Regions from separate parts of the Pseudomonas sp. FME51 genome, predicted to be linked through region 1. Evidence: riboswitches for the same ligand, from Rfam matches in the RefSeq annotation. Region 1 holds a riboswitch; the other holds the start of a gene.
The links. A riboswitch is a leader RNA that binds a small molecule or an ion and turns the genes downstream of it on or off. The one in region 1 is predicted to bind glycine.
Positions count from the first base shown of each region.

Region 1 (14,804 bases):
GGGTTGATACGCCGAGGTCGGCGCCAATATGCGGAAAGGCGGGAAGAATGATATTGGTCGCCAGCGCGCCCAGCGCCGCCAGCCCGGCGAGCAGAAACAGGGTGCTGCCGGTGAGCGCTCTTGTCTGGTTGGCGCTGCTGGTTGCTGAAAGCGTGGGCATGTTTTTCTCTTTGTTATTCAGATGGGGTTCAGGCGCTGCTGCCCTGGTTATTGGCCGCATCAATCCAGGCCCGTGTCTGCTCCAGCAGCTCGTCAGACAGGGCCGGATCGTCACAGGCACGGGCGAAGACCAAAGCGCCGACCATGGCGGCCAGATTACCGATGGCTGCCTGTCGCGCATCGGCGACGCCCTTGTCATGTAGGGCGCTGGTCATGCGTTCGACCTGTCCGCGTAGCCCGTCCGTTATAGCTGTCCGGGCTTCGGGTGTCTGGCGCAAGGTCTCGGCAGCCAGGCCCGCCAGTGGGCAGCCTCCAGACACATTTTCGCGGTGGCGCGGCGACAGATAGGCCTTGATGTAAGCATCGATATCCAACCCTCTTCCGGGCGTGGATTCACAAGCGGTGGCCAGGGCGCAGGCGATCAACTCATCCTTGGAGCGGAAGTGCCCATAGAACCCGCCGTGGGTCAGGCCCGCCGCGTTCATCACCTCAGCCACGCTGACCGCTTCGAACCCCTTGGCGCGAAACAGCCGGCTGGCGGCATCCAGAATTTTGAGCCGGTTCTCGGCCATCTGTTCTCGACTGACCCTCACTTGATCCTTCTCCTGTGGTGGTTGACTTTTACATGATGGTCATCATAATCGAAAACGCATACATGACAAGCATCATGTATAAAGCGTGCCGATAAATTGAATAACAGAGCAGGAACCGCCATGACTTCACCGCTGGAGTTTTTCTTTGATTTTCGCAGTCCCTACAGTTACCTGGCATACAGTCAGCTTCACGAGTTGAACGCCGAGATTGTTCTGCGGCCGATGTCAGTGCTGAAGGTGATGGATGCAGTCGGTAACGTGCCGACGACCCTGGTGTGCGCCGTAAAGGGCCGCTATGCCCGGGCCGACCTGGTTCGCTGGGCGCAGCGTTACCAGGTGCCGCTCAATCCCGGGGACATGAAGCGCACGGACGGCGAGGCCTGTTCGCGCGCGGTGCTGGCGGCAGACTCTGTTGAACAGGCGGCGGCCATTACCGGCGCGCTATTTCGTGCCTGCTGGGGTGAGGGTAAGTCGCTGACCTCGGTAGCGGATATTTTGAGTGCGCTGACGGAGGCGGGGATAGATGCGACGACGCTGGGCGCTCGTATTGATGACCCTGCCACGGTGGCGGCGCTGGAGGCCAATACCAAAGAGGCCGCCGCGCGGGGCGTATTCGGCTCGCCGACGATCCTTATCGGCGAAACCATGTTCTTCGGGAATGACCGCCTCGATTTCGTGCGGGAGCACCTTGCGCTTCAGGAGACAAAATAATGCAGGCTGACAATAAGCCCCTGGCTCTGGTAACGGGCGTTGGCCCGGGGACGGGCGCGGCGGTGGCCCGTCGTTTCGCCGCTGGCGGTTACCGCGTCGCCATGTTGGCGCGTAATGCGGATAGGTTGGCTGCCCTGGCAGCAGAGATTCCGGACTCCATTGCCGTGCCCTGTGATGTGACCGATGCGGCTGCGCTTGAGGCGGCGATCTCGCGTATTGGTGCGCCGAAGGTAGTGATCCATAACGCGGTGGGCGGCGCCTTCGGTAACTTCATGGATATCGACCCGGCTGTGTTGCAGCGCAATTTCGACATCAACACCATGGCGCTGCTGCGTCTGGCGCAACTGACCACACCGGCGATGGTGAGCGCGGGCGAAGGGGCGCTGATTGTTACCGGTAATACCTCGGCGCAGCGGGGCAAGGCGGCTTTTGCCGGGTTTGCACCGACCAAGGCGGCGCAGCGGATTCTGGCTGAATCCATCGCCCGCGATCTTGGCCCGAAAGGCGTCCATGTTGCCTATCTGATTGTTGATGCGGTGATCGATGTGCCCTGGCAGCGCGAGCGGTTGCCGGACGCAAAGGATGATTTTTTCATCCATCCCGATGCGATTGCTGATGAGATCTACCACCTGGCCCACCAGCCGCGTGGCGCCTGGTCGTTCCTCGCCGAGGTACGGCCGTTCCATGAACCCTGGTAAGGAGAACAACGAATGAGTAGTAGCGAAACTGCATTGTCATCGGGGCCGGATGGGCTGACCCTGCTTCGGGGGTATGTGGCTTCCGGTCACGCCGCGCCGATGGGGCAGACCCTGGGCTTTTCTCTGGTGGAGGTGGATGAGGGGCATGCGGTGATCGAGGGACGCCCCGATAGCAGTGTGTATAACCCGATGGGCTCGGTGCATGGCGGCTATGCGGCGACCCTGCTCGACAGTGCCTGCGGCTTGGCCGTGCATACACGACTTGCCGCTGGCCAGGGCCACACCACGCTGGAACTCAAGGTGTCCTACCTGCGGGCCATGAGCGAAAACAGCGGGCTGGTGCGGGCGGTGGGGCGGGTAGTGTCCATGGGCCGTCGTGTGGCATTTGCCGAAGCCACGCTGCATGACGGTGATGGCCGCCTGTGTGCTACGGCGACATCGACGTTGTTGGTGTTCGAGTCAGCCTGATCTGGCCGCACTGACGTTCTCGGTCTCGCACTGCTGCACGTTGCCGGGACGGTGCTACGCTCTAGTCAGCGAAACGGGAGCGGAGGCAGGCGTGAATTACTGGCATTGGCTCTATGAGCGAGTAAAACGCCAGCTGTGGTGGCGGGCGGTGGTCTTTGGTATCGCGGGGATGCTCACGGCGGTGCTGGCGCTGGTCGCGGAGCGGGTCTTCCCTTGGGAGATGCCGTTCAACCTGAGCTCGGATGCAGTGGATAGTCTGCTCAATATCATCGCTTCGAGCATGCTGGCGGTCACGACATTCTCGCTGGGGGTAATGACCGCGGCCTTTGGCGCGGCAACCACCAACGTCACGCCGCGGGCGACCAAGTTGTTGATGGAAGACGAGCTGACCAACAACGTGCTGTCGACCTTCATTGGCGCCTTCCTGTTCAGCATCGTTGGCATCATTGTGCTCAAGACCGGCTCCTACGGTGAGCGTGGGCGGGCGGTGCTGTTCCTGTTCACTATTGTGGTTATCGGGCTGGTAGTGATCCAGTTGTTGCGCTGGATCAACCACCTGATCTCGCTGGGCCGGGTGGGCACGACCATCGACCGGGTCGAGCAGGTTGCCGGCGCGGCGCTGACCGAGCGCCTGGCGGTGCCCTATCTGGGCGCCAACCCCTGGCCCGATGTGGGCGCGGTGCCACCGGGCGCGATTCCGGTGTACGCCAGCGCCATCGGCTATATCCAGTTTATCGATATCCCGGTGTTGTCCCGCCTATGCGAAGAAGCGGACTGCGAAGCCTACTTGCCGCTTAACCCGGGCGCGTTCGTGTTCGAGGATACGGTGGTGGTCTGGCTCCATTCGCAGCAGGATCTATCGGAGGTTTCCGGGCAGATGGCAGATCAGTTTGTGATCGACACCAACCGTAGTTTTGAACAGGACCCGCGCTTCGGGTTGGCGGTCATGTCGGAAATCGCCTCGCGGGCGCTATCGCCGGCCGTCAATGACCCGGGCACGGCCATCGATGTGATTGGTCGTCTGACGCGCCTGCTGTCCCAATGGGCGGGTGGGCGGGACGATGTGCCCGTCGACTATGCACGCCTGCATCTGTCGCCGCTGGGCGATGACGACTTGCTTGAAGATGCGTTCATGCTGATAGCTCGCGATGGCGCTGGGATGATCGAGGTGCAGCTGCGGCTGCAGAAGTCGCTGGCGGCATTGCAGCGGCGGGGCAGTACGAGCTTTCGTCAGGCGGCCGCCAGACAGTCGGCCATCGCGTTGCAACGCAGTGAGGTGGCGCTGACCTGTGTGGCAGATCAACAGCGGCTGCGTGAAGCGCTGGAATGACCAGTTCAGTTTGCTGAGGCTGAAGGCGAAGCTCAGAACGACCGCAGCATCCGCCCCAGCAGTTCCATCGCCTGCTCGCTGTCCGGGCCCCAGGCGTGGCCGTGGTTCAGGCGCGCGCAGTGGCGAAAGCTCTGGCTGGCGGAGAAGATCGGGCCGGGTGCCAGGCTGATGCCCTGGGCCAGGGCTAATCTGAATAACTGCAGCGAATCGACCTGCTCGGGAAACTCGAACCAGAGGAAATAACCACCGTCGGGCTGGGTCACGCGGGTGCCCTTGGGGAAATGGCGGGCGGCGGAGGCGAGCATCGCCTCCTGTTGGCGTTGCAGGGCATGGCGTAATTTGCGCAGGTGGCGATCGTAGCCGCCATGCTGCAGGTAATCGGCGATGGCGGTCTGGGCCGGCACCGAGGGCGAGATAGTGGTCATCAGCTTGAGCCGGGCGATGCGCTCGGTGAAACGCCCGCCGGCTACCCAGCCCACCCGGTAGCCGGGTGCCAGGGTCTTGGAGAAAGACCCGCAGTGGATCACCAGCCCTTCGCTGTCCAGCCCCTTGATCGGCATGGGCGGACGTTCGCCGTAATGCAGTTCGGCATAGACATCGTCTTCGATCAGCGGCACCTGATGCTCCTGCAGCAGGTTGTACAACTGCTGTTTGCGGCTGTCATCCAGGCTGGCGCCGAGTGGGTTCTGAAAGCTGCTCATGAACCAGCAGGCCTTGATCGGCAGGCTGCCCATACGTTCGCGCAGTACCGCCAGATCGATGCCGTCCCGTGGGTGCACGGGAATCTCCACGGCCTTCAATTGCAACCGTTCGAGTACCTGCAGGCAGGCATAGAAGGTCGGTGACTCGATCGCCACCAGATCGCCGGCCTGGGTCACGCTCTGCAGCCCGAGGTTGAGGGCTTCCAGTGCACCGTTGGTGACCACCAGTTCTTCTATCGGCAACCTGACCCCGCTGACCATGTAGCGCAGGGCGATCTGGCGCATCAGGTCGGGATTGCCTGCGGTCATGTCGGCGATGATGTCATGGGGCGACAGGTTGCGCAGGCTGCTGGTCATGGAGCGGGCCAGGCGGGCCATCGGGAACAGGTCGGGGCTGGGAAAGGCCGAGCCGAAGGGCACCGTATGCGGGTTCTTCAGTGAGCCGAGTACCGAAAATACCAGCTCGCTGACGCCGACCTCGGTGGTCGGCGGCACTGCTGGAGTGGGCTGCGGGTCAGGCAGGGGCAGCCCGGCCAGGCTGCGGACAAAGTAGCCGGAGCGGGCACGGGCCTGGATCAGCCCGCGATCCTCCAGCAGGTAATAGGCCTGGAATACCGTGGACGGGCTCACGCCATAGCTCTGGCTGGCCTGGCGCACCGAAGGAATCCGCTCGCCCGGCGCCAGAATGCCGGTGCGAATCAATTCGGCAATGGTATCGGCCAGGCGCTCGTAGCGTTTCATCGAATGGTTCCATGCAGTCAGTAGCTGGCCGGTGCCAGAAAGGTTGATTCGGCCACAACCGGTGCGCTGTTGTCATCCTCTGCGGCGAGTCTGAAGCGGATGCGCTGGCGTGCCGCGGGAGGTTGTTCGCCGGTCCAGACCACACTGAGCGGCAGATCGTGGATATCTTCGGCCGCCAGCTGCACGCTGGTCGGGGTCGCCAATTGCAGACCCTGCGGTGCATCGAGGGTTATCTGAAAGCGGCCGGGTCGTTGGCTCTTGTTGATCACCTTGAGACTGTAGCTGTTCTCCAGCTGGCCGGCGCTGTTCTCGCGAAACAGATTGCCGCGGTCGCGGCTAACATCCAGCGACATCATCGGCCGGCCCAGCAGCGCCACCACGAACAGGCCGATCATCAGCGCCAGCATGCTGCCGTAGCCAAGCAGCCGGGGTCGCAGCCAGCGTGTGGTGCCGCCTTGCTGAGCACGCTCGGAGGTGTAGCTGATCAGGCCGCGCGCATAACCCATGCGGTCCATGACGCTGTCGCAGGCATCGATGCAGGCGGCGCAGGCGATGCATTCGAACTGCAGGCCGTCACGGATATCGATGCCGGTTGGGCAGACCTGCACGCACAGGGTGCAGTCGATGCAATCCCCCAGGCCCTGCTCGGCCGGCTTGCTGTCCCGGCGCCGCGGTCCGCGTTGCTCGCCCCGTTCGGTGTCATAGGCGATGACCAGTGTGTCGCGGTCGAACATAGCGCTCTGGAACCGCCCGTAGGGGCACATGTCGCGGCAGACGTTCTCGCGTAGCCAGCCGGCGTTGATATAGGTGGCGGCAGTGAAGAAGAACAACCAGAACGCTGCCTGGGCGCCCAGGTCGAGGGTGAACAGACCCACGGCCAGCTCGCGGATCGGCGTGAAATAGCCGACGAAAGTGAGCGCCGTGGCCAGGCTCACGCCCAGCCAGATGGCGTGCTTGGCGCCGCGTCGCAGCAGCTTGGCGACGGACCATGGCGCGGCATCGAGGCGCACGCGCTGGTGGCGGTCGCCTTCGGTGACCTTCTCCGCCCACATGAACACCCAGGTCCACACGCTCTGCGGGCAGGTGTAGCCGCACCAGATGCGTCCGGCGACCACCGTGATGAAGAACAGGCCGAAGGCGGCGATGATCAGGATCGCCGACAGCAGGATCAGATCCTGAGGCCAGAAGGTCGCGCCGAAGATGTGAAATTTGCGGCTGGCCAGATCCCACAGCACGGCCTGACGCTGGTGCCAGTTCAGCCAGGCCGTGCCGAAGAACAGTAGGAACAGCAGGCCGGCGCCGAGCAGGCGCAGCCGCCGGTAGTGCCCTTCGAAGCTGCGGGTATGAATCGGCCCGCCGAGCTGGGCAGGCGTGTTGCGTGCAATGGTGGCGTCGATGATCTCGACGGGAATACGTTCACCCATGGTCTACCCCATCAATCATGAATCAGGCTGATGACATGATCGTGAGTGGGCCTGATATGAAACAGACTCAGGTTTTCGATAAAAAACCGTATCAGCAGCAAAGCCGCGTAGTTAGGGGGTGACGCATTGTCGCAGGCCGCTCTGTTATGACGGAGCGGGGATTACTGCCATGAGCAGCTTGCCATGACAGGGCGCTGATACGGTTTTCAGCACGGTATCTGAGCCTGTTTATTTGTTAGTTGATGTTGCATAGTGCCCGGTCGAATCCAAATTGCCATGAGGCTGTCGCTGCATGTATTACCAGCAAAACAAGTGCGAACGGGGCGGGCCTGGTCCGCGTGAAAGGAGGCGGGCATGAATCTGGGTGCTCTGCTGTGGTTGATGGCACTGCAGGCGGCGGGCGCGGTGATCAGTCATTTTCTGGTGCCGGCGCTGCCGGGACCGATTATCGGCATGGTGCTGCTGGTGCTGGGCCTGGTTTTCCTCGGCGAGGTACCGGAGTCGCTGCAGCGGACCGCGTCAGCACTGCTCGGCTATCTGCCGCTGCTGCTGGTGGTGCCGGCGTCGGGCATCATGCTCAGTCATGATCGCCTGCTGGCGGACTGGTTGCCCATCGCGCTGGCGCTGGTTGGCTCGCTACTGGTAGCCGTGCCGTTCTGTGGCTGGCTGCTGCAATGGCTGATCCGCCGTCAGGAGAGCCGCCAATGATCGCTCTGCTGGTAACCATCCCGGTATTTGCGCCGATGTTGACCATAGCGGCCTATCAGGTGGCGCTCTGGGTGCAGCGTCGTACTGGTTCGCTGCTGCTGCAGCCGGTAATCGTGACGCTGATGCTGGTGATCGCGATGCTCCTGCTGCTGGATATCGATTACCTCATCTACCGCGAAGCCGCGGAGCCGATCGCCCTGTTGCTCGGCCCGGCGACCGTGGCGCTGGCGGTGCCGCTGTACCAGCAACGCCAGCGCATCCGCGTGTTGCTGTGGCCGATCCTGATCACCCTGCTGGTCGGTGGTGTGCTGATTGTGGTGCTGACCCTGCTGCTTGGTTGGCTGCTGGGTGCGCCCTTCGTCACGCTGATGTCGCTGGCGCCCAAGTCGGTGACCATGCCGATTGCCATGCTGCTGTCCGAACAGGCTGGCGGTGATGCAGCGATGACCGCGGCGCTGGTGATGCTGACGGGGGTGATCGGTACCGTGATGGCACCGCCGCTGCTGCGTCTGGCGCGGGTTGATTCACCTGCGGCGCGGGGGCTGACCCTGGGCATGAACGCCCATGCCATCGGCACAGCTCATGCGCTGCGCGAAGGTGGCGAATGTGCTGCTTTTGCGGCGCTGGGGATGAGTCTGCTGGGGCTGGCGACGGCATTGCTGCTGCCCTGGTTTGTGGGCTGAATAAAAATGGGGGCCTGCATTGCGCAGGCCCCCATTATCTGCAGAACGTCAGCTCAGGCTTCACCCATGCCTTCGGCAGGCTGACTGGCGGTTCCAGAGCGTACTTTCTCCTCAATGCGCCGACCCACTTCGGCGTCGACGTTACGCCAGTATTCAAAGGCACGCTCCAACACTGGGCTACGCACGCCACCGAGCAGACTGCCGGCGACCTGCTCGACCAGCTGGGCGCGTTCCTCGTCATTGAATACCTCACGTACCAGGGTTCCCGGCTGGCCGAAGTCATCATCCTCGGCATGCAGCGTATAGGCGCTGCGCACCATGTCGCCGTCCGCTTCCCAGCCATCTTCCATCTTGCCGGTACTGTCCGCCCAGCTGCGATCGCCGCTGTTGGGTACATAGACCGGTGCGTTGCCGCTGTGCTCGTAGGTCATCTGACCGTCGAACATGTAGGTGTTGACCGGTACTTTCGGGCGGTTTACCGGCAACTGATGGAAGTTGGTACCGATACGGTTACGTTGTGCGTCGTTGTAGGCGAAGGCGCGGCCGAGCAGCATCTTGTCGGGAGACAGGCCTATACCGGGCACCGTGTTGCCGGGGGAGAAGGCCGCCTGCTCGATCTGGGCGAAGAAGTTCTCCGGATTGCGGTTCAGGGTCATCTTGCCGACCTTGATCAGCGGATAATCCTTGTGCGACCAGATCTTGGTCAGATCGAAGGGGTTGAAGCGATAGGTGGCGGCGTCGGCATAGGGCATGACCTGCACAGACATGATCCAGCTCGGGTGCTCGCCGCGGGCAATGGCCTCGAACAGGTCGCGGCGGTGATAATCCGCATCGATCCCGGCCATGTTGGCAGCTTCGGCGTTATTGAAGAACTCCATGCCTTGCTCGGTATGGAAGTGGTACTTGACCCAGAAGCGTTCGCCGGAAGCGTTGATCCACATGTAGGTGTGGGAGCCGTAGCCGTTCATGTGGCGCCAGGTGCGCGGCAGGCCGCGAGGCCCCATCAGGTAGGTCACCTGATGCGCCGACTCGGGGTTGTTGGTCCAGAAGTCCCACTGCATATGGTTGTCGCGCAGGCCGGAGTCAGGCAGGCGTTTCTGGCTGCGGATAAAGTGGGGGAATTTCATCGGATCACGCACGAAAAAGATCGGCGTGTTGTTGCCGACCAGGTCGTAGTTGCCTTCGTCGGTATAGAACTTCAACGAAAATCCGCGTACGTCACGCCAGGTATCCGGGCTACCCATCTCGCCGGCGACGGTGGAGAAGCGCGCCAGCATCTCGGTCTGGCTGCCTCGCTGGAACAGTGCCGCCTTGGTGTAGGCGGACACATCTTCGGTGGTTTCGAACACACCGAAGGCGCCGGAGCCCTTGGCATGGGGTTGGCGCTCGGGCACCTTTTCACGGTTGAAGTGGGCCATCTGCTCCAGGAAGTGCACATCATGGAGCATGATCGGGCCGTTGGCGCCAATGGTCAGGGAATTGCGATCGCTGGGTGCCGGTGCGCCGGTGCTCATGGTCGAGCCGGTTGCTGGCTTGTCGGTATCACTCATGGGGCATCCTCTTGGTCAGGCGTGTAGGGGGAAGCCTTCAGCGTTCGGCTTCTCGTCACTACTGTAGACCATGTTGTGTGGACAGGTGCCGGGTGAGCACAGGCTCAGAGCCTGTCGCGCCCATGCGGTCGATCCAGATCCAGCAGCGGGCCAGCCGGTACTATGCCGGTCGGGTTGATGGTGGCGTGGCTGCGGTAGTAATGGTCCTTGATGTGTTGCATGTTCACGGTCGCTGCCACACCGGGCCACTGGTACAGCTCGCGCACATAAGCCGACAGATTGGGGTAATCCACAATGCGCTTGAGGTTGCATTTGAAGTGGCCGTGGTACACAGGGTCGAAGCGAATCAATGTGGTGAACAGCCGCCAGTCGGCTTCGGTCAGGGCGTCGCCCAGCAGGTAGCGCTGACCGGATAGACGTTGCTCAAGCTCATCGAGCATATCGAACAGCGGCCAGAATGCCTGCTCGTAGGCTTCGGTGGTGGTGGCAAAGCCGGCCTTGTATACGCCGTTGTTGATGCGGTCATAAACACGCTCATTGATCTCGTCGATCTGTGCGCGCAGTGCTGCTGGATAGTAATCGCCCGGCTTGGCGCCGATACCGTCAAAAGCGCTGTTGAGCATGCGGATGATTTCCGCCGACTCGTTGTTGACGATTCGCTGCTGTTGTTTGTCCCACAATACCGGCACCGTGACCCGGCCGCTGTAGTCGGGATCATTGGCGGTATAGACCTGATGCATGTAATCAGCACCATTCAACGGGTCGGCAACGACGCCTGCATCGGGGTCGAAGGTCCAGCCATGTTCGCGCATCAGCGGGTTGACCACGGATAGGCTGATCATGTCTTCCAGCCCTTTGAGCGCGCGGAAGATCAGCGTGCGGTGAGCCCAGGGGCAGGCCAGGGAGACGTACAGATGGTAGCGGCCTGCTTCGGCATGAAAGCCACCGTCGCCGGTAGGGCCGGCGCTGCCATCGGCGGTGATCCAGTTGCGGTATTGTGCTTCAGTGCGGACGAAACGGCCTTGGGTGGAATCCGTGTCATACCATTTGTCGACCCATTGTCCATCGATAAGCAGACCCATGTTCTGTTCTCCTGTGAAGGGAATGAAAAGCTGTCTCTGTTACAGACAAGCTTGATGGGTCCATGGTCTATCGATTCTGGGCTGATGTTAAGCGCAAAAACAGCCGCTAATATATCTATTAATTAGATGTGTTGGCGGGTGATGGGCAGGGCTGAAGTGCAGTCCGGATGCCGGAGCTGCGCTGGAATCAGTCGTTCCAGCGGCCCGGCTCATAGGAAAACACCGGCAGCGACAGCGACCAGCGGATGGCTGACAGACGCAGGGCCAGGCCGCAGCTGAACGAGGCCAGCAGGGTGACGTCATGATTGACGCCCAGTTCGAGCAGGCTGAGATACAACAGCGCCACCAGCAGCGAGACGCTGGCATACAGCTCCTTGCGCAATACCATAGGGGTACGATTGCACAGCAGATCGCGCAGGATGCCGCCGAAGATACCGGTGGTGATACCGGCCATGATGACCACGGGCGTCTCATAGTCCAGCCGCAACGCGACGTTGCAGCCGATGACGGTAAAGGCAATCAGACCCATGGCGTCGAGGATCAGGAACAATGAATGCAGGCGATGCATGAATCGCGCAATCAGCATGGTCAACAGGCCAGCGGAGATGGTCAGGTAGATGTACATCGGGTGCTGGGTCCAGGTGACCGGATAGTTGCCCAGCAGCATGTCGCGGACCGTTCCGCCGCCCAGTGCAGTGATGAAGGCAATGAAGGCAACACCGAACATGTCCATGTTGCGCCGGCCTGCGGCAAGGGCGCCGGACATGGCCTCGGCGGTAATGGCTATCAGATAGACGTAAAGGAGCACACAGGTATCCTCCGAACTGTGTTGCCTCTCCCCCTGTCCTTTTACCTGAGAGTTTACGCAGTCATTGACTGCTTGCCCCTTCGGTGGGTTGCCTGGCAACCTCTCTCCAGCTGGCGTTACGGTTGCACCGAGTGCCATACATGGCAACTTGGGCTTCCGGATCTGATTCGCAGTAACGGTGCCTGAGCGATTATGGGAGTTTGCGCCTTCGGCGGAGGCGCGTGGCCTCTCTCTCCTGCGAGCCGGCGATTATACATAAAGCGCCGGGTATTGGTATCTCTGGCTGACCGATTGTCACAGGTCGGCGGTGGCGCGGCAGATTGGTTACACTGAGGCCTGTTATCGTCATCGCGTTGCCGATGAAATGATCTGACCAAGCGGGGTGACCCATGTACCAGCAGATACTCGAGTTCTGGTTTGAGGAGCTCAAGTCGGCTATGTGGTGGAAGAGGGATGAGCAACTGGACCAGTTGATTGGCCAGCGCTTCGGCGCGCTGCATCTACAAGCGATCAGCGGCGAATTATGGCAATGGCGTGCCACAGCGGAAGGCCGACTGGCCGAGATCATTCTGCTGGATCAGTTTTCACGCAATATCCATCGCGGTCAGCCTGAGTCCTTTGCCCATGATGGCATGGCGCTGGCGCTCGCTCAGGAAGCCATCGCTGCTGGCGCGGACATGGCGCTTCCGGTGATGCAGCGCAGCTTCATTTATCTGCCATTCATGCACAGCGAGTCGCTGCTGATCCATGAACGGGCGGTAGTGCTGTTTGGCACGCCCGGGATGGAAAGCAGTCTGAACATTGAGCTGCAGCACCGGGATATTCTGCGGCGCTTCGGTCGCTACCCGCATCGCAACAAGATTCTGGGGCGAATCTCCACCGAGGAGGAGCGGGTATTCCTGACTCAGCCGGGCTCTTCGTTCTGAGCGCCGATCCGCCGTATCTGTACCAACTTTTTATGAGGAGTACCCTATGCGCTTCAACACTCTGACGCCCGCACCGCTTGCAGCGGCTGTCGTTACCCTGGCTGGCTGCAGTACGAATGTCACGGAGCGTGCTACCACCGAGCCATTCCATGCCGAGCTGAACTGTGCTCGCCTGCCGATTACCGCTACACAGCAGGATGGTGATCAGTTGTTATTGAGCGCCAAGGGTGAGCAGTTTGTGTTGACCCAGGCGATCAGTGCTTCAGGCGCCCGGTATGTCGCCGAAGGTGAGCCGGAAACCAGTCTGTGGTTCAAGGGTGAACAGGCCAGATTGGTACTGCAGGGGGTGGAGTACCCGCACTGTGCGCCATCGACTGCGATCATCGAGCCGTTTCGCGCCTCGGGCAACGAGCCCTTCTGGTCGGTGATGTTGGAGGGGGGCATGTTGACCCTCAATCGGTTGAACGAAGGCGAGTTACCCGCTCAGGCCTATGCTGCCGGCGAAGCGGACGGGTATTTTTACACACAGGGCAGTCATCCGGTCAGCCTCGAGGTCAGTGATCAAATATGCCAGGACAGCATGAGCGGCATGCTGTATCCGCAACAGGTCAATGTTCAGGTGGAGGGTACCCGTTTGAATGGGTGCGGCGGTGACCCGGCGCGATTGCTGCAGGGCGGTGAATGGGTGGTGGAAGACATCAATGGCGGCGGTATCATAGACCGCTCGCGCGTGACGCTGAATTTTGGGGCGGATGGTCGGGTAACCGGGCGCTCCTCCTGTAACAACTTCATGGGAGAGTATCAGCTGACCGGGGAAGGCCTGAGCATCAGCCATCCGGCCACCACACGGAAAGCCTGCGCGCCATCGCTGATGGAGCAGGAACAGCGAGTGTTGCACAATCTGGACACACTTCAGCGCTTTGACATCGACGACACCGGCGCATTATTGCTGCATTCTGCCGATGGCTCACTTAAGGCCCGACTGGAATACTGATAACAACTCAAGGAGATTCATATGCTGGCGCTGGTACTGGGTTTGCTACTTTTTCTGGGCGTACATTCCACACGCCTGTTTGCCGCAGACTGGCGGGCTGCGCAGGTCAGCCGTCTTGGACTGCTACCGTGGAAAGGGATGTATGCCATTGTCGCTCTGATCGGCTTGGTGCTGATCATCTGGGGTTACGGGCAGGCACGTCTGTCGCCGACCTGGCTGTGGGTCTCGCCGGTCTGGACTCGCCACCTGGCGGCATTGCTGACCATCCCGGCCTTCATTCTGCTGGCCGCGGCCTATGTGCCCGGGACACGCATCAAGGCCCGCACCGGTCACCCGATGCTGCTGGGCGTGAAGTTCTGGGCCATTGCCCATCTGATCGCCAATGGCACGCTGGCTGATCTGTTGCTCTTTGGCGGCTTCCTCGCTTGGGCTGTGGCATTGTATGTGGTGTCGCGCCGTCGCGATCGTCTGGCTGGTGTGAGCTATCCAGCGGCGGGCTTCAGCCGGGATGCGATCGCGATTGTGGTCGGGCTGGTGGCCTGGGTGGTATTTGCCCTGCTGCTGCATGGTCCGCTGATCGGCGTCAAACCCTTCGGCGGCTGACCTGCTGGCTGGTTGAGGTGGCGGCGATCTCAGGTCGTCGTCGCCAAGGTTGTCGAGCTGTTGTCCATCACACGGGCAGTCTCACTGCCGCGTCAGGAGCATCATCATGCAGTTGCTGTATCCCGAGATAAAACCCTTTGCCCGCCATGATCTGGCTGTCGAAGCGCCCCACGTACTCTATGTCGATGAGAGTGGCCAGGCAAATGGCCTTCCGGTGGTGTTCATCCATGGCGGCCCGGGGGGTGGTTGTGACAGCCTCAGTCGGCGCTTCTTCGACCCATCGGTCTATCGCATCATCACTTTCGACCAGCGCGGCGCCGGGCGTTCCATCCCCCACGCCAGCCTGGAGAACAACACTACCGCTGCGCTGATCGAGGATCTGGAAGCGCTGCGCGAGCATCTGCACATCGACAAGTGGGTGTTGTTCGGCGGCTCCTGGGGCTCAACCCTGGCGCTGGCCTATGCCCAGGCGCACCCGCAGCGGGTCAGCGGCATGATTCTGCGCGGCATCTTTCTGTGCCGTGACGAGGATATCCGCTGGTTCTACCAGGAGGGTGCCAGCCGGGTGTTTCCGGATTACTGGGAAGACTATCAGGCGCTGATCCCCGAGGATGAGCGCGACGAC
Region 1 covers NZ_JABUYN010000009.1:20,441-35,244, reverse strand. The annotation lists gene INT39_RS15750 (multidrug effflux MFS transporter) at 1-160, opposite strand, end outside; gene INT39_RS15745 (TetR/AcrR family transcriptional regulator) at 189-752, opposite strand; gene INT39_RS15740 (2-hydroxychromene-2-carboxylate isomerase) at 873-1,463, shown strand; gene INT39_RS15735 (SDR family NAD(P)-dependent oxidoreductase) at 1,463-2,161, shown strand; gene INT39_RS15730 (PaaI family thioesterase) at 2,174-2,629, shown strand; gene INT39_RS15725 (DUF2254 domain-containing protein) at 2,721-3,959, shown strand; gene mapR (GntR family transcriptional regulator MpaR) at 3,992-5,401, opposite strand; gene ccoG (cytochrome c oxidase accessory protein CcoG) at 5,419-6,825, opposite strand; gene INT39_RS15710 (CidA/LrgA family protein) at 7,180-7,533, shown strand; gene INT39_RS15705 (LrgB family protein) at 7,530-8,216, shown strand; gene INT39_RS15700 (catalase) at 8,270-9,766, opposite strand; gene INT39_RS15695 (glutathione S-transferase family protein) at 9,871-10,848, opposite strand; gene INT39_RS15690 (trimeric intracellular cation channel family protein) at 11,036-11,656, opposite strand; glycine riboswitch at 11,680-11,776, opposite strand; glycine riboswitch at 11,817-11,904, opposite strand; gene INT39_RS15685 (DUF924 family protein) at 12,046-12,582, shown strand; gene INT39_RS15680 (META domain-containing protein) at 12,629-13,576, shown strand; gene INT39_RS15675 (NnrU family protein) at 13,598-14,179, shown strand; gene pip (prolyl aminopeptidase) at 14,286-14,804, shown strand, end outside.

Region 2 (14,804 bases), on a different contig from region 1:
CGTCACGCCGGCTGGATCACCGCCGCTTGCGGCCTGGCCAGCGAAGCCGAAGGCGAGGCGCCGCACATCCTGCTGTTCCCCGAAATCGAGTTCGACGAAGCCACCTTCCTGGCCCGTGTCGATGAATGTGTAAAGACCCACGGCTATTGCGTGATTGGCGTTTCCGAAGGCATCAAGAACGGCGAAGGCAAGTTCCTTTCCGAAACAGGCCTGACAGACGCCTTCGGCCATGCGCAACTGGGCGGCGTTGCGCCAACCATTGCCAACCTGGTGCGCGACAAGCTCGGCTACAAATATCACTGGGCGGTCGCCGATTACCTGCAGCGTGCCGCTCGTCACATCGCTTCCAAAGTCGACGTGGATCAGGCCTATGCCCTGGGTCAGGCAGCCGTGCGTATCGCCCTGGAAGGCAAGAATGCCATCATGCCGGCGATTCGCCGCCTCGAAGACGCGCCCTACCGCTGGGACATCATCGAAGCGCCACTGAGCGAAGTGGCCAACGTCGAGAAGTTCATGCCGCGCGAGTTCATTACCGAGGACGGCTTCCATATCACCGACGCTTGCCGTGAGTACCTGTCGCCGCTGATTCAGGGCGAAGACACTCCGCCGTTCAAGAATGGCCTGCCGGATTATGTGCGCCTGCAGAACCTGCCGGTTGAGCGCAAGCTGCCCCCGTTCGACGTTTGAAACTGATCACTGTGCCCGCCAATCCACAGGACGGCGGGCACAGTGATGTGCTGGATTAAGGTTTAACTTGGTAAACCCTGCCCAAGCGCCTATAATCTCCGCCCATATTTTTCATGGCGTCAGCTACACAGACGTTCATCCCATTTCACCGTGTCCCGCATCAGGTAACCCATGAGCTACGACCAGATCCCAGCAGGCAAAGACGTCCCCAACGACATCTATGTCGCCATCGAAATCCCGGCCAACCATGCGCCCATCAAGTACGAGATCGACAAGGATAGCAACGCACTGTTCGTCGACCGCTTCATGGCGACACCGATGTTCTACCCGGCCAACTATGGTTTCATTCCGAATACCCTGGCCGACGATGGCGATCCGCTGGACGTGCTGGTAGTCACCCCTCACCCGGTTGCTCCTGGTGCAGTCATCCGCTGCCGTCCGGTCGGCGTGCTGCACATGACCGACGATGGTGGTGGCGATGCCAAACTGATTGCTGTCCCGCACGACAAACTCTCCGTGCTGTACAAGGACATCAAGGAACACACCGACCTGCCCGAGCTGCTGATCCAGCAGATCCAGCATTTCTTTGAAAACTACAAAGATCTGGAAGCCGGCAAGTGGGTCAAGATCGACCGCTGGGGCAATGCTGACGAAGCCCGTGCGGAAATTGTAAAGGCAGTAAACGCTTACCAAAAATAAGCGTTTTGCCGAATAGGAGCCCGGCCACAAGCCGGGCTTTTTTATGCCTGCTCATCCGAAAGTTTAAGGTTACAACGGCGATTTTTTCTGGCAGGGTAGTTGCCATGATTACACCGGCTTGCTGCATGGCGGACTGGTGAAGATCGAAGTGATATCGGGAGAGACTGCCGGCGTGATCGCCGCAGCGCCGAAGGAGCAACCGCCCCGGAAACTCTCAGGCAAAAAGGACCGCTATCACCGGTGAACTCTGAAGAGTCGTCCGCAATCGTCAGCGGGCGCACCGAAGGAGCAAGCGGAAGCGCGTGAGCGCCCCGTGAAACTCTCAGGTCCAGGACAGAGGGGGCGCTCGCTGCGCATTGGTGCGCGCGGGCTCGAACCCTGACGTATCTGGAGCGACAACAATGAAAAAAATCGCTGTCATTGGTGGCGGAATCACCGGCGTCACTACTGCCTATGCCCTGGCCAAGCGCGGCTTCTCGGTCACACTGTTCGAGAAACACCGCTACGCCGCAATGGAAACCTCCTTTGCCAACGGCGGCCAGCTATCCGCCTCGAACGCCGAGGTCTGGAATCACTGGTCAACTATCGTCAAGGGCCTGAAGTGGATGCTCAAGAGTGATGCACCACTGCTGGTCAACCCAAAACCCAGCTGGCACAAGCTCTCCTGGTTCGCCGAGTTCATCGGCTCGATTCCCCACTATCGCCAGAACACCATTGAAACAGCCCGTCTGGCGGTCGCCGCGCGTGAGCATCTTTTTTCCTGGGCCGAGGCAGAGGGCATCGACTTCGACCTGAAGAAGCAAGGCATCCTGCACATCTACCGCGACAAGGCCGGCTTCGAGCACGCCGGGCAGGTTTCCCGGTTGCTGGCCGAAGGCGGTCTACCCCGCCGAGCCGTGACCCTGGAGGAAATGCGCGCCATTGAGCCGACCTTGGCCGGCCAGTACTACGGCGGCTATTTCACCGAATGTGACTCCACCGGGGATATCCACAAATTCACCCACGGCCTGGCGGCTGCCATCGATCGCCTGGGTGTGCGCTGTCTTTATAATCAGGATGTGAAAGCGGTAGCGACCGATGGCCAGCGGGCCAGCGTGACCGTTGGTAGTACCACGGGCGACGAGGTGCAGCACTTCGACGGCATAGTCATCTGCGCCGGTACCGCGAGCCGCGACCTGGCTGCACAACTGGGCGATCGGGTAAATATCTATCCGGTCAAGGGCTACTCCATCACCGTCAACCTGACCGACGAGATCAGTCGCGCTTCGGCACCGAACGTCAGTCTGCTGGACGACGAGACCAAACTGGTGAGCAGCCGTCTGGGCAATGATCGCTTCCGAGTGGCCGGCACCGCCGAATTCAATGGTTATAACCGTGACATTCGCGCTGACCGCATTCGTCCACTGGTGGACTGGGTGAACCAGTGCTTCCCGGGCGTCAACACCCGGAGCGTGGTGCCATGGGCCGGTTTACGCCCAATGATGCCAAACATGATGCCCAAGGTCGGACGCGGCAAATCACCATGCGTGTTCTACAACACCGGTCACGGTCACCTGGGCTGGACCCTGAGCGCCGTCACAGCGGACATGGTCGGTGGTGTTGTTGAGCAGACGCTGGGGAGCAATATAGCTGCTGAAGTCGCACAGCCGGCTTGAGTATGAGAAAAGCCGACCCACAAGGTCGGCTTTTTATTATGTCCAGAATACAGCAAGCCTGCGCCGCTTCAGATAGACGCCCCCCTGGGCGCAAACATGATGATCGCCATTCCCAGAATGGCCACAGCTGACCCAACCAGGTCCCAGATTGTCGGCTTGATGCCGTCCACCAACCAGAGCCAGATAATGGCCGTGCCGATATAGACACCTCCATAGGCCGCATAGACCCGGCCAGCAGCCGTTGGGTGAAGCGAGAGGAGCCATGCGAATAGCGCCAGCGATGCCGCTGCAGGGATCAACAGCAGCACACTCTTGCCTTGTTTTAACCAGAGGTATGGCAGATAGCAGCCCACAATTTCAGCCACAGCGGTGAGCGCGAATAGAGCGAATGTCTTGGTCATGCTGAGCTATCCACATTGAAGTCGGTCGCTTTCATTGCCTGATAGCGCTGCTCCAACTCACGGCGAATCTGCCTGCGCTGCCCGGCCTGGAAGAACCTGCGCTTCTGCTCGGAGGTAACCTGCTCCAGCGGCGGGACAGAGGTAGGCTTGCCGTTATCATCCACCGCGACCATGGTAAAAAAGCAGCTATTGGTGTGGCGAACCGTCTTGGCGCGAATGTCTTCAGTGATGACCTTGATACCGATCTCCATCGAAGTCGTCCCCGTGTAATTGACCGAAGCCAGGAAGGTCACCAGCTCACCCACCTGAATAGGCTGGCGGAAGTTAACCTGGTCCACGGACATGGTCACTACATAATGCCCCGCGTAGCGGCTGGCACAGGCGTAGGCGACTTCATCCAGGTACTTGAGCAAAGCACCACCATGCACGTTGCCGGAAAAATTTGCTTTGTCCGGTGTCATAAGGACGGTCATGGTCAGTTCTGCGCTGTGGGCCAGCATGGCATTCGCTCTGCAGTTTTGGGGCCGCCACTTTAATGCTTTCTGCAGCAGCCTGCCATAATCAGCAGCAAAGCTACCACTGTCGCCTCAGATCAGCGAAGATAACGCCCCACCCTGTCTCATTCGTCACAGTCGGCCCCGCCGCTGTTTACGTGACAGCTCATTCATTAAAAAAATGCCCGCCGCCCATGCCCGAAAATATTGTCTCCAGCCAAGAAGCTCCAGCCAACTCCCGCTCTCGCGTCATGCTCGCCAGTCTCGTCGGTACCACCATCGAGTTCTATGACTTCTACGTTTACGCGACGGCTGCGGTACTGGTCTTTCCCCATCTGTTCTTTCCACCTGGCAACGAAACCACAGCGCTGCTGGCCTCCTTCGCCATTTTTGGTGCAGCAATGATCGCCCGCCCGCTCGGGGCTGTGTTTTTCGGACATCTGGGTGACAAGGTCGGGCGCAAGAAAACCCTGATTTACGCCCTGTTCACCATGGGTATCGCCACCTTTCTGATCGGCTTGCTGCCGACCTACCATTCGATTGGCTGGTGGGCTCCCTTGTTGCTGGTGATCATGCGTCTGGCACAAGGTTTTGCCATTGGTGGAGAGTGGTCAGGCGCCGCGCTGGTCGCCACAGAGAACGCTCCAGCAGGCAAACGGGCTCTGTTCGGCACCTTCCCGCAGCTGGGTGCGCCGCTGGGATTCATCATAGCCAACGGGTTATTTCTGATCGTCGCCGCCGCCTTGCCGTCGGATGATCCATCGCGGCCGTCCGAGGCATTTCTCGATTGGGGCTGGCGCATTCCCTTCCTGTTCTCTGCGGTGATGGTGATCATCGGTCTGTGGATTCGTCTGAACCTGGTGGAAAGCACAACCTTCTCGAAAACCGTCTCCGCCGGCAAAGTGGTCAAGCTGCCGTTGGGTGAAGTGATGCGCAAGAACTGGCGTGAACTGATTCTCGGCACCTTCTATATGCTCGCGACTTACGTGCTGTTCTATCTGATGACCACCTTCTCATTGAGCTATGGCCGCGCTCCGGTCGCACCGGCAGCAGGCCAGCTGTCCGGGTTGGGTTACAGTTATAACAATTTCGTGTTGATGCTGATTGTCGGCGTAGTGTTCTTCGGCATATTCACACTGCTGTCCGGCCTCATGGCCGACCGACTGGGGCGACGCAAGACGCTGATCCTGGTTACGCTGGGCATCATTGTATTCAGTCTGTTGTGGGTGCCGCTGCTCAGTATGGGCTTTGTCGGTGTAATGGCCTGGCTGATCCTCGGTTTCAGCCTGATGGGCATGACTTTCGGGCCGATGGGCGCTCTGCTCCCAGAGCTGTTTCCCACCAACGTGCGTTATACCGGGTCGGGTATTTCCTACAACGTATCGTCCATCCTCGGCGCTGCCGTTGCGCCCTTCATCGCCGTCTGGCTGTGGAGTGTGGGCGATGGCAGTCCTTTCCTGGTCGGGGTGTATCTTGCCAGCATGGCATTCATCACGCTGATTGCGCTGGTGGTGGGCAAAGAGACCAAGAACGTCGATATCAATAACTGACGCGGCAGGATCAGATCGGGGCTTGCAGTATCATCGCAAGCCCCGATCATCCCTATTGAGCCGAATAGCGAGGCTAATCAGCACACCGCCCAGCGGACCCAATTTGCGCTTTATCCGCCAGGCTTTTAAAATAGCTGTCACCCGGCAACCAGTGCTCCTCACTGGTAAGCATCCGGCTCCTCTCCTACTCTGGTTTCACTCTTCATGACAACGTCGGATACCGCCCCTCAGGGCAACTGGCTCAGTGTGGTTGCGCTGGCCCTGGCCGCTTTCATTTTCAATACCACGGAATTCGCGCCCGTGGCGCTGCTCAGCGACATCGGCGCCAGCTTCGACATGCTGCCGGAACAAGTCGGCCTGATGCTGACGGTATACGCCTGGCTGGTGGCTCTGGCGTCACTGCCGCTGATGCTGCTGACGCGCAATATAGAGCGTCGCCGGCTGCTGGTCGGCGTATTCCTGCTGTTTATCGTCTGCCATCTCCTGTCCTATGTGGCTTGGAGCTATGACGTGCTGGTGCTCAGTCGTGCAGGCATCGCTCTGGCCCACGCGGTGTTCTGGTCGATCACCGCCTCCCTCGCGGTGCGCGTAGCACCGCCGGGCAGAGAAGCACAAGCTCTCGGCCTGCTGGCTACCGGCACAACGCTGGCCATGGTGCTGGGTATTCCCCTGGGCCGGCTGGTAGGCCAGTTGGTGGGCTGGCGTGTCACCTTCCTGGGTGTTGCTGTGGTCGCATTACTGACCATGGTATGCCTGATGCGCATGCTGCCCCTGTTGCCCAGCCAGAACGCCGGATCACTCAGGAGCCTGCCGATGTTACTCAAACGCCCTGCACTGATGGCTGTCTATGTGCTGGTCGTCTTGGGTGTCACGGCGCACTTTACCGCCTATAGCTATATCGAACCTTTCGCCCGCGAAATAGGCGGTCTGATCGGCAACCAGATCACCGGACTGCTGCTGTTGTTCGGCGGTGCAGGGCTGTTCGGCGCCCTGCTGTTCAGCCGTTACAGCCCCTTCTATCCGCGCAGCGTGCTGGTGGGCACCTTGCTCGCATTGGCTCTGTGCATGCTGCTGCTTCTGTACTCGGCCGATACGTTCTGGGGGCTGGGCATGGTCTGTTTTGTCTGGGGTATCGCCATCCTCTGTTTCACTCTTGCGCTGCAATCGCGGGTGTTGAAGATGGCTTCCGACGCCACCGATGTGGCGATGGCGCTGTTCTCGGGCCTCTACAACGTTGGTATCGGTGCCGGTGCCCTGTTGGGCAGCCAGATCACCATTCAAATGGGGCTGGCCAATATCGGACTGGTAGGTGGGGCATTAGCGTTGGGCGCCCTTCTGCTATGCCTCACTGCCATGTGGCGTCTGGCTCCGCAGATGCCGGTGACGCCAAGAGCCGCCACCTGAACAGGCATACTGTCACCTTTATCGTCGACCCGAGATCACCATGAAACGTTACATACTGCTTGATACCGCGCCCATTCCGAATAACGGCGGTGCCCTGTGCCTGTTCGAGTACGGCGAGGACTTCGTCATCAAGCTGGAGGGCGGCAAGGGCGGACAGCTGATGAACACGCGCATGCACGGCTCCGAAGATGCGCTGGCTGCCATTCCTTGCAAGAGGATTGCTGCGCGCCCCAACGCACGCGTGTTAATCGGCGGTCTGGGCATGGGATTCACCCTGGCGTCGGCGTTGCAGCATCTGAACAAGGACGCCGAGGTACAGGTGGCGGAGCTGGTGCCAGGGGTGATCGAATGGAACCGCGGGCCGCTCGGTGCCAAGGCCGGCAATCCGATGCAGGATGCTCGCGCCAGGGTGCTGAATGAGGACGTGGCGAAAATCCTGCAGGCCGAGCCCAGGGGGTTCGATGCCATCATGCTGGATGTGGACAATGGTCCCGAAGGCCTTACCCACAGCAACAACAACTGGCTGTACTCCCTTGATGGGTTGACCGCCTGCGCTCGCGCGCTGAGACCCAAGGGCATTCTCGCCGTCTGGTCCGCGACCGCCGACCGGCAGTTTTCCAACCGGCTCGGCAAGGCCGGCTTCAAAGCTGAAGAAGTGCAGGTGTTCGCCCACGGTAATCGCGGCGCACGCCATACCATCTGGATCTGTGAGCTGAAGTCAGCCTAGACTCTGCAGCGTTATTGCGCGGTCTCGCGTCGATCAACACCAAGTTCACCCAGGGTCGCGGCCATATCCTCAGCCGAGGTGGCCGGCTCCACATCCGTATCTATCTTCAACACCCGCCCGTCGGCACCGATATAAATGGTGTGTCGTCTGGCAAAGCCCAACGGGTGCAGTACGCCATAGGCCTTGGCTACCGATTTATCCTCATCGCTGAGCAGCGGAAAATCGGCGCCGGTCTCGGCAGCGAAGCCCTTGTTCTTGCTCAAGGGATCGACGCTGGCCATGAAGTAGCTGACGTCATACTCACGAATCAGATGACCGTTCTCCGCAAGCGATTTGCATTCGATGGTGCAGCCGGAGGTATAAGCTCGCGGGAACCAGGCCAGTACCACTGCCTGCTTGTCCCGGTAATCTGCCAGACGATGGATTTCGCCATCCGAACCAGGCAATTCAAAATTCGGCGCCAGGTCACCCACTTCCAGCGCATTGGCCGATAGCGCAGCGAGCGCCAGCCCCACGCCCGGCAACAGCCGTTTGACATAATTGAACATGAATTCTGCTCCTGCTCGTTTCTGAAGAAGTGTAGGCTGGTATGCCCCGGCGCAGGGGAACCATACATTGCCAACGTGTACCAACATTAGCTTCAGCACGATGAAAATACCATAACGCGCCCATTCAGTAGAGGTAGCCATGAACACACGCAGTCTGCTTGATCAATTGCTCAACGCAGGAAAGGATCTATTGCAGAACCAGAACCAGAGTACCAGCAGAGCCAATCCGACAGCTCCACCAGCCACCGGTTCCCCACTGGGCGGATTGCTTGGCAGCATCGGCGGTGGCGCACTGGGCGGTGGCGCGGTCAGTCTGCTGCTGGGCAGCAAGAAGGCGCGCAAGATGGGTGGCAAGGTGGTTACCTATGGTGGCCTGGCAGCACTCGGCGTGGTGGCATACAAAGCCTACAGCAATTGGCAGACCCAGAAGCAGAATCAGAATCAGCCCGGCGTACCGGCTATCGAAGACACACCACGGACCGTCGACCGTGTGCCGGCCATCGAGGTGGAACAACACAGTCAGGCGATCCTGCGTGCCATCATCGGCGCAGCCAAGGCCGACGGCCATATCGATGATCGTGAGCGAGAACTGATCGATGGCGAAGTCGCCAAGCTGACCGGCGACCCGCAGCTCAAGCAGTGGTTCGATCAGGAACTGCGCAAGCCATTGGATCCCGCCGATATTGCGCAATCAGCCAAGACGCCGGAAATCGCCGCGGAAATGTATCTGGCCAGCATCATCATGGCCGATGAAGAAAGCTATATGGAGCGCGCCTATCTCGACGAGCTGGCACGCCAGCTGCAACTCGAGCCGGCGCTGAAAGCCGAGCTGGAAACCCAGGCGCAGATCGCCTTGCGCTGAGAGCGCCATACTGCAAACCGCTGCGTGTCGGCAACGGGTGGCTCCGGTCTATACTCAAGTAGAACCGGGGCTATCAGAAGTGGTGCCCTCTTCAACTCGCCGAGGAACATCAGCCATGATCGATGTGCAGATCTATCGCTATCACCCCGAAGAAGAGCGGCAGCCCTGGATGCAATCGTTTTCGGTGCCTGACGAGTTCCGGGCTCGCATGGTGCTGGATGTGCTGGAGCATCTGCACGAAACCGATCAGACCCTGGTGTTCCGCCGCTCCTGTCGAGAGGGGGTGTGCGGCTCGGATGGCATGAATATCAATGGCAAGAACATGCTGTCCTGCGTCACGCCGGTATCTGAGGTGGTGAATGGCAACAGCAAGCTGATCATCCGTCCTTTGCCCGGCATGCCGGTGATCCGCGATCTGGTGGTGGATCAGCGGCTGTTCTTCGAGCAATACCGCAGCATCCAGCCCTGGCTGATCAATCATGACCCCGCACCCACCATGGAACATCTTCAGTCCCCCGAAGAACGCGCCAAACTGGATGGGCTCTATGAATGCATCCTCTGCGGCTGCTGTTCTTCCCAGTGCCCGTCGTGGTGGTGGAATCCGGAGAAATACGTTGGCCCGGCCGGCCTGCTGCAGGCCTGGCGCTTCATCGTCGACAGTCGCGACCAAGCCACCATGCAGCGGCTGGAACGGCTGGAAGATCCCTTCAGCCTCTTCCGCTGCCGCACCATCGGCAACTGCGCCTGGGTCTGTCCCAAGGGGCTCAATCCCATGGCGGCGATTGGCAAGATTCGCCTGGAGCTGTTGCAGAAAGGAACCTAGACTTCCTCAGCTTTACTCACCCGGCTGAAATCCGGTTGGCGCTTCTCAGCGAACGCCAGAAACGCTTCCTTGGCCTCTTCGCTGCGCAGCTGAGAAGAGAAGATACGACTTTCCCGCCCCATATGCTCGAGCACCTGTTCGGTGTTACGCATCAGCCCCTTGGCCAGTGCCAGTGCACCGGCTGGTTTGCTCGCTACCAGGGCTGCCAGACGCTGGGTCTCCGTGCGCAACTGGTCACGGCTGACCACACGGTTAGCCAGTCCCCAGGCCAGTGCGTCCGCCGCCCCTATGGGCTCACCGAGCGCGAACATCTCGAAGGCCCGTACGTGGCCTATGCGCAGCGGCATAAGCAGACTGGAGCTGGCCTCAGGCACCAACGCGAGGTTGATGAAAGGAGCGATCAGCTGGGCGTCGTCGGCCAGTAATACCATGTCGCAGTGCAGCAGCATGGTGGTGCCCACGCCGACCGCCTTGCCCTGCACTGCAGCGATTACCGGTTTTCTGGCTGTAACGATATTGCGCAGGAACCGCTCAACATGACGCACCACCGGGCCGTTGCCGGTGGACTGTTGGGTGAACTCACCCAGATCATTACCGGCGGAAAAGATTTCGCCATCCGCCTGAATGACAGCAACCCGGATATCAGCCTGCGCTTCAACCCGCTCCAGCGCATCGGCCAGCGCCTCATACATGGTGTTGGTCAGTGCGTTCTTCTTTTCCGGACGGGAGATGGTAATCGTGAGTACGCCGCCACTCAATTCGGTAGTCACTTCGCTCATCGGTTGCTCCTGAGAAATATTGTGGTTTTTATCAAGAGCCCGAGAGTAGCCGTGCGAATCGCGCAACGTCCAGATAAAGCCTGATGAATCAACAACCTTGTGCCGACGACATCGGCCTGGTGAATGAGCCCCGGCGGTGTCCGGGGGTCGCCGGCAGACTCCGCGCCTGTTGGTTCTAGCTGGCCTTCCACCATTCAACCGCCTGGCGACTGATTTCCGCTACCGGCAGCGTCGCATCCACCGTCAATACCCCGGGTTCGTTATCCGGCCTCTGCAGCGTGGAGAACTGGCTGCTGATCAATGTCAGGGACATGAAATGCCCCTTGCGCAGAGCAGCACGGCGCTGCACTTCAGTCTGATCAATATCCAGAAATACAAACCCCAAGCCAGGAACCGCTGCCCGTAGCTGATCCCGGTAGCGACTTTTCAATGCAGAGCAACTTAACACCGGCTTCTGCCCTGCTGCCACCGCGCGAGCCAGCAATTCACCGAGCTGCTGCAACCACTCCGCACGATCATCATCATCCAGAGCAATACCACTGCGCATCTTCTCGATGCTGGCGGCGCTATGGAATAGATCGCCTTCGATGTGGACACCGCCAGCGCCTTGGGCGATGGCCTCGGCAATGGTGCTCTTGCCGCAGGCGGTCACTCCCATGACCACCAAAGCGCTTATACCTTCCTGCATATATTTCCCCTCGAGCCTGCCTTCAGTCTAGTTGATGCGTATCAGGGCGCGATGCTCGCCGGTGGAGTTTAATACAGTGACTCAAAGATCTGATTCAGCAGGGGGCTGATATGCGTAAACTGAAATGGGTGTTCTGGCTGACTCTAGTGCTACTTGCCGTCCTCTGGCTGGTTGCCGAGCCTGGCCTGTTCGGGCGGACCGGGTTCTTCCCCTGGCGCAATACGCTAGTACAGTTGACGGGCGTATTGGCCATGGCTTGCATGAGCATCGCCATGCTGCTGGCCCTGCGGCACCGCTGGCTGGAGTCTCGACTGGACGGGCTCGACAAGATGTACCGGCTGCATAAATGGCTTGGCATCGGCGCGCTGGTGATCTCTGTTATACATTGGCTGGCGGCCAAAGGGCCGAAATGGGCGGTGGGCTGGGGCTGGCTTGAGCGTCCGCAGAAAGGTGCCGGTGTTCTGGAGCAGCCGTTGCAGGCATTTCTGACCAGCCAGCGTGGGCTCGCTGAAAGTCTCGGCGAGTGGGCCTTTTATGGTGCCGTGTTATTGATCGCGCTGGCATTGGTCAAGCGCTTTCCCTATCGTCTGTTCTATCTGACACACCGCCTGCTGGCGGCCATCTATCTGGTATTGGTGGCACACACTCTGGTGCTGCTCAAGTTCAGCTACTGGGGCTCGCCGGTCGGATGGCTGACGGCCCTGCTGCTCGCTGCCGGCAGCTGGTCTGCGGTGATCGTGCTGCTGGGTCGGGTGGGCGCACAACGGCAGGTGCAGGGCTACATTGCCGGCTTGCATTACTATGCCGGCGTCAAGACGCTGGCGGTGGAGACCCGTGTGCCTGACTGGCCGGGACACCAGCCTGGCCAATTTGCCTTTGTCACCTCAGATGCAAAAGAAGGTTTTCACCCCTACACCATTGCTTCAGTCTGGCACCCTAGTGATCCGCGTATCAGTTTTGCAGTCAAGGAGTTGGGGGACCATACCCGCACCTTGCATCAGCGTTTGAAAATCGGTCAATCCGTAACGGTTGAGGGACCCTACGGCTGCTTCACCTTTGCTGATTTCCGTCCACGACAGATCTGGATCGCCGGTGGCATTGGTGTGACGCCCTTCATCGCCCGCATGCAGTACCTGACCAGCCACCCGGATAACGCTCAGCCGGTGGACTTTTTCCATAGCACTGCAGAAGTAGATGAACAGGCATTGGCCAAACTGGTCGACGATGCCAGCCATGCGGAGGTGCGTTTGCACGTACTGGTTAATGCCCGCGATGGTTATCTGACTGCAGAACGTATCCGCACCAGCGTTCCGGAATGGCGCGAGGCAAGCATCTGGTTCTGCGGCCCGGCAGGCTTTGGTGAGGCATTGCGGCGGGATTTTGCCGCGCAGGGTTTCCCGGTGCATCAGCACTTCCACCAGGAGCTGTTCGCTATGCGTTGAACAAAAAGGCCGACTCGGTGTACCGGCGATCCATTACTCCAATGCCGGTATCAAACAACCCAACGAAGGCATCGAAACTATGCGCTGTTTTATACTCAGCGTTTTTGATCCTCTGCTTGTCTCACTCTGCAGTACCTGAGCGAGACACCTTCTCTGCATCCAATCTTGCCAGCTCTTCTAACCCGATTGAAATCCGATTTGCGATAGTCACAATAAAAATGACTGTTCATTCCCAATCTGAATCAGCAGTCACATCCGGAGCGGCAATCTTCTGCCAGGCGATGATTCAATTTCGTCAGAAAAAAGTAGCGGCAAGCGCTCTACACCAACAAAGACATATATAAAATCTGTCTCGCTAATGCGAATATATTAATTCCCCCCCGACAATCAACACAATTACACAAACAACCCCAACCAACAACTAATCCTGGTTGCGTCTCAAACCTCACTCCTATACTGTCCTGCGTCCCCGATCAGGGACGAAGTACCCTTTCGTTAGACAGTAGATGTGAACTCGCAGCAGGCTCCCGCAGAAGGAGAATGCTCGAAAGGCTTAAAAAAATAATAATGGAGTTAAATCTCATGTATTGCATGTTCAAACCAGGCAATCCTTCGATTGTATTGGCCGTTTCCCTGTTGCCCCTGGCACTGGCTGGCTGCTTCGGTGGCTCGTCCTCCTCCTCCTCGAAACCCGATGTGCTCACCGGCAGCTTTATCGACAGCGCTGTTTCCGGGCTGGATTACCAAGGTAGCGAGACCGCCGCGGCAACCACAGATGAACAAGGTGAATTCCATTACCGAGCAGGCGAAACCATCGGCTTTGCCATCGGCGATCTGTCGCTGGGTTCTGCCAAGGGGGCGCACGTACTCACTCCGCTGAGCATTACCGAGGGCGCGGAATCAGCAACCGATCAACGAGTAACCAACAAGCTCATCCTGTTGCAGTCGCTGGATGCCGATGGGCAGCTAAACAATGGCATTCAGCTCACCGATGCCATCCGCGATGCGGTGTCCCTGCAGGCTGCGCAGATCGATTTCGATCAGACGCCGGCCGCTTTCCGCGCCAGCCTGACTCCACTGCTGGAGGAACTTGAGGCTGCCGGTGCCTTCAGCGATACCGACCCGCGACCACGCACCGTCACCGCCGCCGATGCTGCTCTGGAGCACTTCACCCGCGCCACCAGCCCGCGCCATCTGGTACAGACCGCCGGCGGTGAATTGAGTGGTTTCGAAGCCGACGAGAATACCTGGCAGTTTCTCGGCATTCCTTATGCCCAACCACCCCTGGGCGATCTGCGGTGGCGTGCGCCGCAGCCGGCTGAGCCCTGGAACGGCACCCGGGATGCCGTCGCCTGGAGTGACCAGGCCGCTCAGAACCCGGGTCTGGAACGCTTCGGCGAAGGCGGCATGAGTGAAGACTCGCTCTATCTCAATGTCACAGCACCCAAGGATGCCGAGGGCCTGCCGGTCATGGTGTGGTTCCACGGCGGAGGCTTCACTTCGCTGACCAGCAACACCAAACCCTTCAACAACCCCAAGGCGCTGGCGAGCAAGGGCATAGTCCAGGTCTCGGTCAACCATCGGCTCGGACCGTTCGGCTATATCGCCCACCCCGATCTGAGCGCAGAAAGCGGTTATGGTGGTTCCGGCAATTACGGCCAGATGGATCTGGTTGCCGCATTGAAGTGGGTGCAGGCCAATATCGAGGCATTCGGCGGTGATCCGGCTAACGTGACCATCTTTGGCGAGTCCGGTGGCGGTCGCAAGGTCCTGTCGCTGATGTCCTCACCCCAGGCCGCCGGGCTGTTCCACCGGGCCATCAGTCAGAGCGGTACTCTGCATCCGGATACCCGCACCCAGGCCAGCGCCGAGGCCATCGGTGTGCAGCTCCAGCAACGATTGCAAGCCTCCTCCCTGGAAGAGATGCGCGAACGCAGTTGGCTACAGGTGATGCAGGCCGGGGCGGCGCTGGTGCCCTACACCAATATCGACAGCCACTACCAGCCTTACAGCGAACGGGAAGCCTTCGAAAGCGCCCGGCAGAA
Region 2 covers NZ_JABUYN010000002.1:213,320-228,123, reverse strand. The annotation lists gene INT39_RS05460 (6-phosphofructokinase) at 1-687, shown strand, start outside; gene ppa (inorganic diphosphatase) at 859-1,386, shown strand; glycine riboswitch at 1,532-1,627, shown strand; gene INT39_RS05450 (D-amino acid dehydrogenase) at 1,788-3,041, shown strand; gene INT39_RS05445 (YnfA family protein) at 3,110-3,442, opposite strand; gene INT39_RS05440 (acyl-CoA thioesterase) at 3,439-3,942, opposite strand; gene INT39_RS05435 (MFS transporter) at 4,131-5,486, shown strand; gene INT39_RS05430 (sugar transporter) at 5,691-6,890, shown strand; gene INT39_RS05425 (spermidine synthase) at 6,931-7,617, shown strand; gene INT39_RS05420 (peroxiredoxin) at 7,629-8,165, opposite strand; gene INT39_RS05415 (tellurite resistance TerB family protein) at 8,305-9,027, shown strand; gene INT39_RS05410 (succinate dehydrogenase iron-sulfur subunit) at 9,143-9,850, shown strand; gene INT39_RS05405 (enoyl-CoA hydratase) at 9,847-10,629, opposite strand; gene INT39_RS05400 (gluconokinase) at 10,805-11,317, opposite strand; gene INT39_RS05395 (ferric reductase-like transmembrane domain-containing protein) at 11,428-12,759, shown strand; partial or broken gene INT39_RS22960 (acyloxyacyl hydrolase) at 12,776-12,867, shown strand; gene INT39_RS05385 (carboxylesterase/lipase family protein) at 13,342-14,804, shown strand, end outside.
Region 2: it holds a riboswitch for glycine, as region 1 does, so the genes downstream of both, INT39_RS05450 (D-amino acid dehydrogenase) here and INT39_RS15690 (trimeric intracellular cation channel family protein) in region 1, are expected to answer to the same signal.